Regions from separate parts of the Catenovulum sp. SX2 genome, predicted to be linked through region 4. Evidence: predicted binding sites of a transcription regulator. Region 4 holds the regulator's gene; each other region holds the start of a gene.

Region 1 (3,219 bases), 130 kb from region 4:
TAATAAATCTGCCACTTTAAACGACATTTCACCAGTTTGTTTAGTACCTAATAATTCCCCCGGCCCACGTATTTCTAAATCTTTTTGCGCAATATAAAAACCGTCAGTGCTTTCACGCATCACAGCAAGGCGTTTTTGCCCTGTTTGTGATAATGGTGATTTGTACATTAATAAACAATGGCTAGCCACTGCGCCACGGCCAACTCGACCTCGCAATTGGTGTAATTGAGCTAAACCTAAACGTTCAGGATTTTCAATTATCATCAAACTGGCGTTGGGTACATCGACACCAACCTCAATGACTGTTGTGGCAACTAATAAATCTGTTTCACCTTGTTTAAATCCTTGCATTACTTGCTGTTTTTCACCCGCTTTCATCCGCCCATGGACTAAACCTATGCTTAAATCAGGTAAAGCTTGTTGCAATTGTTCTGCTGTATCTTCTGCTGCTTGGCATTGTAAAACTTCTGATTCTTCAATTAGCGTACATACCCAATAAGCTTGGCGTTTTTCTTGTTTGCACGCTTGATATACTCGTTTGATCACTTCTTCGCGGCGGCTGTCGGGCAATACCACAGTGGTGACAGGTGTGCGCCCAGGTGGCAGTTCATCAATAACCGAGGTGGTTAAGTCGGCATAAGCTGTCATTGCAAGTGTTCTTGGTATTGGCGTCGCTGTCATGATTAACTGGTGTGGGTACAAGCCACTGTTAATCCCTTTGTCGCGTAAACTCATGCGCTGATGGACACCAAATCTATGTTGTTCATCTATAACGACCAAAGCTAACTTGGCAAATTCGACATCTTGCTGAAATAACGCGTGAGTTCCGACGACCATTTGGCTTTCGCCGCTGGCAATTCTAGCTTGAGCTTCGCGTTTTTGTTTGGCTGTGAGTTTGCCGGCTAACCAATCAACTTTAAAGCCGAGCGGCGTTAACCAGTTGGCGAAATTAATTGCGTGTTGTTCAGCGAGGATCTCGGTTGGTGCCATTAATGCAACTTGGTAACCTTGTTGCAGTGCCGATAACGCGGCTAGCGCCGCAACTAAGGTTTTGCCTGAACCAACGTCTCCTTGCACTAAACGCAACATAGGGTGGGGCTGCTGCATATCTTGTTGAATTTCAGCGACCACACGACTCTGGGCTGATGTTGGCTGAAATGGCAAAGTATTAATAAAGTCGCTTAATAACTTTTGTGCTGGTGTTATGGCGACAGATGGATGTTGCTGAGTTTGCTGCCGCAGTTTTTGCATACTGAGATTATGCGCGACCAATTCTTCAAAAGCTAAACGTTGTTGCGCTGGGTGTGTACCCGCTTCTAGTTCTGCAAGTGATACATCTGGCGTAGGCCTATGTAACATCTGAATTGCTTGGGTTAACGTATATTGTGTTGCTACATCCGCTATTGGGATAAGTTCGGCGATTTCTGCTGTTTTTAATCTAGCGAGCGCTTGGTCGGTTAAATTACGTAGCGTGTTTTGTTTTAAACCTTCAGTTGTTGGGTAGATTGGCGTAAACGCTTCTTCAACATGTTGCAAACTATCAAAGTCTCCCACTTTGTATTCTGGGTGGATGATTTCGTAACCTTGTTTACCACGTTTTACTTCGCCAAAAGCTTTGACGTGTTTACCTATCGCAAACTGATTTTTTTGCGCCGCGGAAAAATTAAAAAAGCGTAAGGTTAAACTTTGTTGTCCATCGCTAATTTTGCATATCAGCATGCGTTTACGCCCAAATACAATTTGGCTTGCAGTAACTTCGCCAATTACAGTGGCAGTTATTTCAGGTAATAGGTCGTTAATTGCATAAATACGAGTTCTGTCTTGGTAGCGCAACGGAAAGTGAAAAAGTAGATCTTCAACTGACTGAATATGTATTTGCGCCAACTTTTGCGCAACTTTGGCACCAACGCCAGTAAGTGTAGTGACAGATTGTGAAGCTAAGCGCGATAACGACATGTGAAGCAATATACTGGTGAAATTAACAGTATATTAAGCTGGGCGTTTGATTAATTGCAAGTTTTGTTATTTATTCGGCAAATTTTTCTCTATCTCAGCTATATTTTAGTTAGATTGCTGTCAATATAGACTTTCGGATGGAACCTATTAAATTTTCTAAAATTCGCGCCATTAGCATTGCTATTGTTGCTAGTGTGATAGTACATATATCTACACTCGTTTTGGCCAAAACTGTATTAGCCGATTTACGCTGGCAACAGATACCCTTCCATAGTGCGGTTGAAGTTTTTGGTGGTGTAATAGCGTTATTCGTTTGTTATTTATTACTGAATTTAGCTAAAAATGGCCGAGGGACTAGTTTTAATATAGTCATTGCTAGTGCTTTGTGTGCTATGGGGTTGTTGGATATTGCCCATGCTTTGGTTGAACCTGGCAAATTATTTGTTTGGCTGCACTCTTGTGCGACTTTTGTTGGTGGAATTTTATTCGCGTGCGTATGCTTGCCAATGCGCCTACAACAGAAGCTGACAAGCCGAATAATTGTCTTGACCGCTATTTTTACCCTGATATTTATTGTTTGTTCGCTACTTTTTGCTGAGCTTATTCCGGTTATGGCGGATGAACAGGGCTTCACCTTTACTGCTGTGATGCTCAATAAAGTAGGTGGCGCGGGTTTATTACTGGCGGCGCTGCGATTAATTTTTGTCTATAAGCAGTTGCGCAAAACAGATGATCTCTTATTTGTATTGCATGCAAGTATGTTTGGTTTTGCAGCTGTGATGTTTCAACAATCTGTGTTGTGGGATGTTTCTTGGTGGGGCTGGCATTTATTGCGTTTGCTTGCCTATGGCGTGGCTTTGTGGTTTGCATTGGAAAATGAGCAATACATTTTTGAGCAAATTAAACGCACAAAAGAAAAATTAACTAGTGAAGTTGATGAAACTCTTGTTGCTCTATCTGATGCACAACAACAGCTGAGCACCAGTGAGTCGCAACGTCTAGCCGTTTTTGCCTGCTTAACTGACGCAATTGTTTTATGTGATGGCAAAGGGCAAATTAAGTTCTTTTCAAGCAGTGCTGAACGTATGTTTTATTATTCAGCTGAGCAAGTAGAAGGGAAGAACATTACCATTTTAATGGATGCTGGATTTGCGGCAAATCACCACCAATATATGCAGGATTATAAGTCAGTTGGCGGCTCTTCTGTGGTGGGGAAAAGCCGTGATTTAATTGCAGTGAAATCGAATGGTGATAAATTCCCAA
Region 2 (3,219 bases), 120 kb from region 4:
ATTTGACTATCAGCAAGTGTTATCCGGCAATGTGAGCCTAATGGGAGCTACTGCAATTATCGGCGCTGGTGGCATTGGTGTAGATATGGCGGTGTTTTTAACTGAGCAGCTGAGTTTGGAGGATAACAGCGGCAAGAGTGATGCCGAGCTTTATTGTCAGCAATGGGGCATAGATCTTACCCTTGAACATCAAGCTGGTTTAAGGAAACCTCATGTTAGTGCAAATTCAGATATTTATTTATTGCAGCGCAAAGCTGAAGCTATTGGTAAAAACTTAGCGAAAACCACAGGGTGGATCCATAAAGCGCATTTGCAGCAGCATAAGGTGCATATGTTGTCGGGTGTTAGTTATCAAGAAATTAATCAGCAAGGTTTAGTCATCGAACATGATGGGCAAACTAGGTTGCTTGAGGTGAATAATATTGTGATTTGTAGCGGCCAGGAGTCGGTTATTCCGTCATGGATTGTGCAGTTAAAACAGAAAGTACATTTTATTGGTGGTGCGGCCAAAGCGGCGGAGTTAGATGCCGAAAGAGCGATTTATCAAGCAGCGAAAATAGCGAATGTTATTTGAGTTTGGGTGTTAATCGCTGCACATTTGGTGGCATTCAAGCCCATTCGAAGCATAATTTTATAAAAACGCTGTTCGCCAGTCCATGGCCGCTCCCAAAAGATATCCCTATCTTTTGAAGTTTTATAAAATTAGCATTCGAATCAGCTTTTGATTGAACTTGTGAGTTGCTGGTGCATTTATCGCAGCTCGGTCGTCTGTGGTAATCAAGCCCACTCGAAGCATAAATTTATAAAAACGCTGTTCGCCAATTCATGGCCGCTCCCAAAAGATATCCCTATCTATTGAAGTTTTATAAAATTAGCATTCGAATCGGCTTTCGACCGTGCTTATGAGTTGCTGTCGGATTTATCGCTGCTAGATTTGTGGTAAAAAAGCCCGTTTCAAGCATGATTTTCAAAAAACGCGGTAAACCCATCCATGGGCGCTCTGCTTTATCATCCCTGATAAAGAAGTTTTTGAAAACCAGCATTCAAACAGGCTTTAGTCTGACATCGGTGGTGCTGTTGGGGTTGCCGCTGCTTGTTTGGTGTATTCAAGCCCATTCGAATTGGCTTTTGATTGGGCAGGTGAGTTGCTGGTGGATGTGTCGCCGTTTGGTGGTATTAAATCTAATTTGAAGGATGCTTTTCAAAAAGTTCAGTTCTCCATTTTTCGCAAAATATTCGACGTCACCAGACAAGGTTTGAACGCCGAGCGACTTCGATGTTAAAGCTAGTGAATGGGTGGGTTGCGAACAAAACTTCATAAGATAGGGATATCTTATGCGAGCGACACAAGGATGTGCTTGAAGCGTTTTTGTGAGTAACTCCCCATTTGCTCGCTTGAATATAGTGCACCATGCTACCAGCGCCAACGAATCCAAACTTGGGAACTGTCCGTTTATCCAGTATACTGCGCGCAGTTATAAAAAATGCGAAGGTCGAATGCATGGATATTCATGGTTTAATTGATGGGTTAAATGACAAACAGCGCGAGGCAGTTGCCGCGCCACAACAATCAATGCTGTTACTTGCAGGTGCTGGTAGTGGTAAAACACGTGTGCTGGTGCAACGTATCGCTTGGTTGATACAAGCAGAAAACATCTCCCCCCATTCAATTTTAGCGGTAACTTTTACCAACAAAGCGGCGGCAGAAATGCGCCACAGGGTAGAAGATTTATTGCAAACCTCAGTGCAAAGCATGTGGATAGGCACATTTCATGGATTAGCTCACCGTATGTTGCGATTGCATTATGCCGATGCTGGTTTGCCAGAAGGTTTTCAAATACTCGATGCCGACGACCAATTGCGCCTGATAAAACGCGTAGTACGTGCACTCGATTTAGACGAAAAAAAATGGCCACCAAAACAAGCCATGTGGTACATCAATGGGCAAAAAGACGAAGGTTTGCGTCCACACCACATAGAAACTTGGGGCAACCAACAAGACGAAGTCTGGAAACGCATTTACCAAGCTTATCAAGAAACCTGTGACCGATCTGGCCTAGTCGATTTTGCTGAGCTATTACTACGTGCACACGAATTATGGCTAAAACATCCGCATTTATTGCGTCACTATCAACAAAGATTTAAACACGTTTTAGTTGACGAATTTCAAGATACCAACAGCATTCAATATGCCTGGTTACGTTTATTGGCCGACGCCGACAACTTTATCAGTATAGTCGGTGATGATGACCAATCTATCTACGGTTGGCGTGGTGCTAAAGTTGAAAACATCCAACGCTTTTTAGACGATTTTCCCGATGCACATATGATCCGCCTAGAACAAAACTATCGTTCCAGCGGGACAATTTTGAAAGCCGCCAATGCGGTTATTGCCCACAATTCTGGTCGTTTAGGCAAAAACTTGTGGACTCAAGCAGGTGATGGCGAAGCAATCAAACTTTATTCTGCTTTTAACGAACTCGATGAAGCTCGTTTTATTGTTGGCCGTATCAAAGAGTGGTTAGAGCAAGGCAATGCGTTAAAAGACAGTGCCATTTTATACCGTAGTAATGCGCAATCGCGAGTGTTAGAAGAAGCGTTGATTGTTGAAAATATACCGTACCGAATTTATGGCGGTTTACGTTTCTTCGAGCGCCAAGAAATTAAAGATGCGTTGGCATATATGCGTTTGTTAAACAATCGCCAAGATGATGCAGCGTTTGAGCGTATTATCAACACACCAACGCGTGGTATAGGTGAAAAATCTCTACAACAAATTCGTCAATATGCGCGTGAACACCAACAAACTATGTGGCAAGCGTCTGAAAATTTGGTGTCGGCAAAGTTACTGACAGGTCGCGCGGCCAATTCAGTTAGTAGTTTTGTGAATAAAATAAATGAACTAGAGCATGAAATTGAAGACTTAGTTTTGTATCGTCAGTGTGATGTAGTGATTAAATCTTCTGGTTTACATTTTATGTATCAATCAGAAAAAGGCGAAAAAGCGCAAGCACGTATCGAAAACTTAGAGGAGTTAGTTACGGCTTGCCGCCAGTTTGAAAATACCGAGCCTGAGTTATCAGATTTAAGCGCGTTTTTATCGCACGCAGCGCTAGAATCAGGCGAAAACCAAGCTGAGCGTAATCAAGATGCAGTGCAAATGATGACCTTGCACAGTGCTAAGGGGTTGGAGTTTCCACTGGTGTTTATTGGTGGCGT
Region 3 (3,219 bases), 880 kb from region 4:
AATTGGCAAACTTTTTCCGCCAATAGTGGATGATAATTGAGTTGGGTTGAAGATGAATTCATTCTAATTGGTTGTTAACCTCTGGGTTAATTGATTGAGTTTAGGCAAGGCGATTTCGCTTTCTAATGCCAATACTTGTTGTTCAGCTAAAATATCTCGCAATATAAGCTCTGTTGTCAGTGGATTAGCCAACACCACTCGAAAAACCGTCACCACCTGACCATGGTATTTTGCGACATTAATCCGTGTTCGACTAACAAAAGATTTGCCCGCCTCACGCTGACGTTTTTGTACAAAACGAGTTAAGTCGTCCAAATACTCATTGATAGTTTGTGTTAGTGCTTGATCTGCAGAACCCAATAAGGATTTTACGGCAGCTGGCACATATCTATAGGTTAATATGCATAACTCAGGCTGTGTGACTAGCTCGAAATCTTTATGTTGTTGAATGATACCGGCGAAATATTGCGCTTTTTGTAAGCTTTGATCAATCAACAATTGGTAGCCTTGTCGCCCCAATATATTCAGCGCCGAATAAACCAGCATAGCCATTCCTGGGCGTGAGCCTTCAAGCGTGTGCGAACCTAAATCTTTAGAGCCTTTACGTAACACATATTCTGCATGATGCTCAATTTCACTGGCAAGTTTCGGCGACTTAAACAACACCATACCCGCGCCCATAGGCACATACATTTGTTTATGCGCATCTATAGTCACGCTATCTGCTCGTTCAATGCCAGTTAATAGATGTTTGTGTTGTTCTGAGAATAAAGTTGCCCCACCCCAAGCCGCATCAACATGGAAGTGACAGTTTAACTCTGCTGCTAAATCAGCTAATTCATCGAGTGGATCTATGGTGCCGGTTTCGGTTGTGCCAGCAACACCAACAATGGCTAATACTGCAATTTTTTGCTGTTTGAGTTGATAAGCTTTTTCACGCATTTTTGCTACATCAACTCTATGCTTGTCATCCACATCTATCGCGATTAAATCATCTCGGCCTAAACCTAATACATCCGCAGCTTTAGCTAATGAATAATGGCCACGACGCGACACCAAAACCGCCATGCCTTGGTATCCATAATGCAGCATAGCTTTAAAAATGCCTGCTTTAGCCACACCAGGAAACTGACCATCGGCTTTTAATAACTGATTGCGTGCAACCCACAAAGCACTGATGTTGGCAATTGTGCCCCCTGAGCAAAATGCACCTAATGAATCTGATTCAGAATGCATATAATCAGCGTAAAAAGCTGGATTATTGTGATAAATCAATTTATGCATCATGCCCAAAACTTGCCGCTCTAACGGGGTAAAAGCTTTGGAAGTTTCAATTTTGACCAAGTTTTGATTCAGCGCAATCATGATTTTTGACAGCGGCAACATAAAATAAGGTAAAGCCGATGTCATATGGCCAATAAAACTTGGTGCGGCTGTGTGCACCGACTGCGCAACCAATTTTTCTAATAAAAACTTGGTATGCTCAGAAACAAATGTTGGCTGGTCAGGAATGCAAGGATCAAAAAAATCACGTTCAATATCGCCAAGCGAAATTGCTTTAGCCACAACGTGTTCTTTGAGAAATCCAGCAAGGTTTTGCGAGATCTCGCTGTCTATTTTACCTAAGGTTGAGTCAGGTGCTTCTGGCACCGTAAATATACGATGAAGCGACTCTATATCGGCTTTTGCTACCTTATTATTTTGTTCTTTCACCTGTGTTTGCAACTGCATCACTGTCACGAATCTGCCAACTTTAATTAAGTTTAGATAACTTGTCTCGTATCTGAGTAATTATTTTCACTATTAGCATAAAAAATCGCCTGTTAGATGAATAAAAACTGTACACAAGCACCATTATGCATTAAATTAACTGTATAAATAAACAGTTGGAGAAAATAAATGGCTGTCAAAGCACTATGGCAATGTGATCGGGATGGAAAAATGTTTACCAATAAAAAAGATGCAGACGCACATGACCAAATGTTGGAATTAGCCGAGGCGATTGCCAACGCAATTGAAGAAAATGTGCCTGGAATAGAAAGTGACAAACTTGACGATATTGGTCGCTTGGTTGCACGCAACAAAGACTTATTCGCCAAAGCATTTAAAGGTAAAGCATCTGAATTAACCAAATTAGATTTTGCTGAACCAACAACTGATGCAGAAGCTTCTTCAGACGCAAATAAAGTAACTAAATTAAACAAAGTTAGTTAAGCAGTAGCCAAATACTCTAACTTTCCATCGACAGCTAAGTACGCTGATACTTAGCTGTGCTTTTTTATTACCTAACTTCACCTTATCTCCCTAAGGCAATTGACCTCAGCTAAGGCTAATTAAATATTGTAGGTTTTCTGTACAAAATTTATTCGCACTTCTACACTTAACTAAAACACCCGTTAACCATTTATTAACATAACCCCAGAATTAAGCCTGAGCATAGGTCAATTCTAAAGCTGTGAGGTCTCTGTGATGATAAGAGTAAAACGGCTGACAGGGATGCTTATAGCCATTTGCGCAATTATTGGTTTTACCACCGCGTTTATTTCCAATGAACAAACCAATCCACAAATGATTACCGCACTGCCACCTGTGGAAACAGCGCCGCTGTTAATTCCAGACAAACATATACGCCACACACCAAGGCCATTGGATACCTTTAACTACCCTATACAACTAGGTGAAGTTGGCCCACTCAAACCACTTTATTCTGGCGATTTACAATATCCTTTTGTTTGCATGACTGAAAAATCAGGTTTAGGCCAACCATTAGTCGACAATCAACATGGCTGGGGCACACCAATTTATAAAGAACACAGTGACCGTAATAACAGAGATAACATTGTAGGTTTCAGTAAAGATTGCCAAATACCTTCAGGGTTGAAATATTATGTTATAGATGGCGAAAAAATTAGCCAGTACCAACAACAACCAATTGGAGCACATCAGACTTTAGTACGAGTTGAATATGGTGTGATCCATAGATATGTCTATTTAATCGCGATGCCGATCACAGTAGACGAAATCGATGACAGGAAGTCTAAGTCTTTGTGGAACAATAAGTTAGTTTACCAGTTTGCCGGAGGGGCTGGCATAGGGTTTAAACAAGGCGATATGCGTCCAGCCAAACTCATTGAACGTCGCCTCAGTCAACTAAAACAAGGTTATGCCGTAATTAGCTCTGGTGCCAACCGCACTAGCCACAGTTACAATATGTTAATG
Region 4 (3,219 bases):
CTTGAGTGCTAGTCACTGAATTCATACATTAATCTCCCTTATTCGCCCTGATTTATAAATTGATGAACATCTTTTGGTTGGACTAAATCGCCGGAGTTCATACCCCAAGCGTTGCGCTCGTAGGTAACAACTGCCGCTATTTGTTTTAAACTCATCTGTTTAGCAAAAGCTTGCATGGCCGTACCTTTTTTACCATTAACCACTATATCAATATGGCCGTTTACATCACCCAAGGTTATTGGGCTGTTAATTAATGATGGAAATACCCCAGGTAACCCAGCGCCATTGGCTTGATGACAAGCCGCACAATAACCCATGTATGCCGCTTCACCTTCTTTCATCAACTCTTCAAAGCTCATGTTCATTGCCAATAATCTAGCTTCTTCTGCGGCAGCAGCAGCTTTAAGCGCTTTTTGCTGAGCCATCCACTCATCAAACTCTTCTGGTGGCAAAGCTTTGACCACTACAGGCATAAAACCATGATCTTTACCGCATAATTCAGCACATTGACCTCGGTAAATGCCGGGCTCGTTTACGCGAGTCCAAGCTTCATTAATAAAACCAGGGTTTGCATCTTTTTTCACAGCAAAATCAGGCACCCACCAGCTATGAATTACATCATCTGAAGTCATTAAAAAACGGACTTTGCGGTTGGTTGGAATGACTAAAGGTTTATCCACCTCAAGTAAATAGGTATCACCTTTTACCCATTTATTCTGGATTTGTTCCATTGGGGTCGACATCAAACTATAAAACTCAATGTCATCATCTAGGTATTTGTAATGCCATTTCCACTGTGAGCCTGTCACGACAATGCTAATGTCAGACTCGGAAGCGTCTTCCATTTCAAACAAGGTTTTTGTAGCTGGGATTGCCATACCAATCAAAATGAAAAAGGGTACTATAGTCCATGCCACTTCCACTTTTAGGCTTTCATGAAAATTGGCCGCTTTCACCCCTCTTGATTTACGGTGAAATACCATAGCCCACAGCATTGCACCAAAAACCACAACCCCAATGGCGATACAGATATAAAATATCGTCATATGTAAGTCATAAACTTTTTGGCTTATGTCTGTTACCCCAACCGGCAAGTTTAGATCACTCCGCTCGTTTGAAGCTAAACATACAAAAGATAAGCTAGACGCTATAACAGCGAAGATAAATGCAACAACTCTTTTGACCACAGCTAAAACTCCTTGTTTTTTGCTGATCAATTGGCGTGTAGAAGTTAGATTGTTAGCGCAACGATTCCCACATCAATTAATACAACATTAGTTTTATTTTATTACTGCGTATACAAACATGCGTTTGCATAGGTTATGAATAAAAAATAGACAATGATTTGCATTAGATCCAATAACAAACAAAAATATTTTTATTTTTTAACAATTAAGCGAGGGAATTTATTAGATATTAGTTGAAAGGAAAAAACAGCAAGCGGCAAGATCATAGCAATAAAGGCGAGTGCAAGGTAAATAACCACTTAACACTCTTCTTTATTACACAAAGGAGAAAAAGGAAAAATAAAACTTAGAAGCCACCTGTACTTCTAACAACACCAACAGCTAAACCTTCAATTGCAAAAGGTGTAGTGGTTAAATCAACTTCTATTGGTGCAAAATCAGCATTTTCGGCAATTAGAATAACTTTATGGCCTTTTTGTTGATAACGTTTAACAGTTACGTCATCTTCGACCCGAGCTACCACAACTTGACCATTTTGTGCAGTTTGAGTTTTATGTACAGCCAATAGGTCACCATCTAAAATACCAACATCTATCATACTGTCGCCGTGTACACGCAGTAAAAAATCTGCATTTGGTCGAAACAATGCAGGGTCAACTTTATAGTGTTGTTCAACGTGTTCAGTTGCTAATATTGGGTTACCAGCCGCTACACGGCCAATTAGCGGTAAACCTTCCTCTTCAACTAAGTCACCATCTTGGGCAACTAAGCGAATACCACGTGAGGTACCGGCCATAATCTCAATCACACCTTTTTTCGCTAACGCTTTTAAGTGTTCTTCCGCAGCATTGGGTGATTTAAAACCTAAAATTTTCGCTATTTCAGCACGCGTTGGTGGCATGCCAGTTTCTTGAATATTGTCTTTTATCAGCTGTAATATTTCGCTTTGTCTTGGCGTGAGTGGGCGCATAACAATGTTTATCCATACAGTACAAAGTACTGTTAGTATATACAGGCTAGATAAAAACACAAGCTCAAGCTGAATTTAATCCAACATTTGCAAAATCCGAAGCTAACCAAATAATAAGTTGCCGTGCTACAATAACGGCAAATTTTTTTCTACTTGTTATTAGATGACTGACTACAAAAAGCTATTCAGCTATTTAATTGAATACCCCACACGCTTGTTAACAAAGTCAAAATTGGTATTAGGCCAGTTTGATAAGCTCACACAAGACTGTGGTACACAGCCAATATTTTATGTATTAAAACACGATTCGATAACCGATTTATTGGTGTTAAAACGAGCCTGTAGTAAAGCAGGTTTACCTAGCCCATTTAAGCCGGTAAAAATTGGTGAGCAGCTGTTTCGCCGCTACGTGTGTTTAGATAAATTACAACCTGTGTTACAAAAATCGTCTGGTGAAACCGACGCGAAAGCACAAATACAAACCGTATTGGATTTACATACAGTCAACACAGATTTAGACGCCAAACTTGTGCCTTGTTTTGTCGCTTGGGGGCGCTCACCGGGTGTTGAAACCAATAACATAAAAACCTTGTTCAACGACCAAAGAAAACCTAGCTGGTTGAAAAAGTTCTTTATAGTGTTGTTTTCCGGCCGAGATAACTTCATTTCAATTAATGAACCGCTATCCATTCGTCATGTTGTTGAAAACTATGGTTCAGATGATGAAATCAGCCACAAATTGTTACGTGTTGCGCGTTTTCACTTCCAGCGCCAACGTCTTGCTATGGCAGGGCCGCGTTTATGGCAACGCGATAATTTAATTACCTCGTTATTAGCGTCCCCTGTTATAAAAAAAGCGATTGAAGACGAAGCGAAAAGTAAAAATATTCCAATCGAAAAAGCCCGTCAAACAGCAAAATCCTATTTGGACGAAATGTCTGCCGATTATCGTGAAAGCCACATTAGACTGCTTGATCGTATTATGACTTGGGTTTGGAACAAACTCTATTCTGGTCTTGAAGTGAAAAATGGCGATGCTGTACGTAAACTTGCACAAGATGG

What was found. Region 4 encodes LexA, which represses DNA repair genes until DNA is damaged. Its sites were predicted from a motif close to TACTGTATNNNNATACAGTA; they were not measured.
Region 1: the regulator LexA is predicted to act here: its motif matches at 1,968-1,987, upstream of recG (ATP-dependent DNA helicase RecG).
Region 2: the regulator LexA is predicted to act here: its motif matches at 1,444-1,463, upstream of uvrD (DNA helicase II).
Region 3: the regulator LexA is predicted to act here: its motif matches at 1,869-1,888, upstream of ACMZOO_RS10695 (YebG family protein).

Annotation. Positions count from the first base shown of each region.
Region 1 covers NZ_CP182493.1:1,797,514-1,800,732, reverse strand. The annotation lists gene recG (ATP-dependent DNA helicase RecG) at 1-1,956, opposite strand, end outside; gene ACMZOO_RS07530 (ATP-binding protein) at 2,094-3,219, shown strand, end outside.
Region 2 covers NZ_CP182493.1:1,781,739-1,784,957, reverse strand. The annotation lists gene ACMZOO_RS07480 (FAD-dependent oxidoreductase) at 1-574, shown strand, start outside; gene uvrD (DNA helicase II) at 1,502-3,219, shown strand, end outside.
Region 3 covers NZ_CP182493.1:2,538,603-2,541,821, reverse strand. The annotation lists gene rnr (ribonuclease R) at 1-62, opposite strand, end outside; gene panP (pyridoxal-dependent aspartate 1-decarboxylase PanP) at 64-1,731, opposite strand; gene ACMZOO_RS10695 (YebG family protein) at 1,900-2,214, shown strand; gene ACMZOO_RS10690 (DUF6351 family protein) at 2,497-3,219, shown strand, end outside.
Region 4 covers NZ_CP182493.1:1,662,927-1,666,145, forward strand. The annotation lists gene ctaD (cytochrome c oxidase subunit I) at 1-25, opposite strand, end outside; gene coxB (cytochrome c oxidase subunit II) at 39-1,163, opposite strand; gene lexA (transcriptional repressor LexA) at 1,534-2,157, opposite strand; gene plsB (glycerol-3-phosphate 1-O-acyltransferase PlsB) at 2,321-3,219, shown strand, end outside.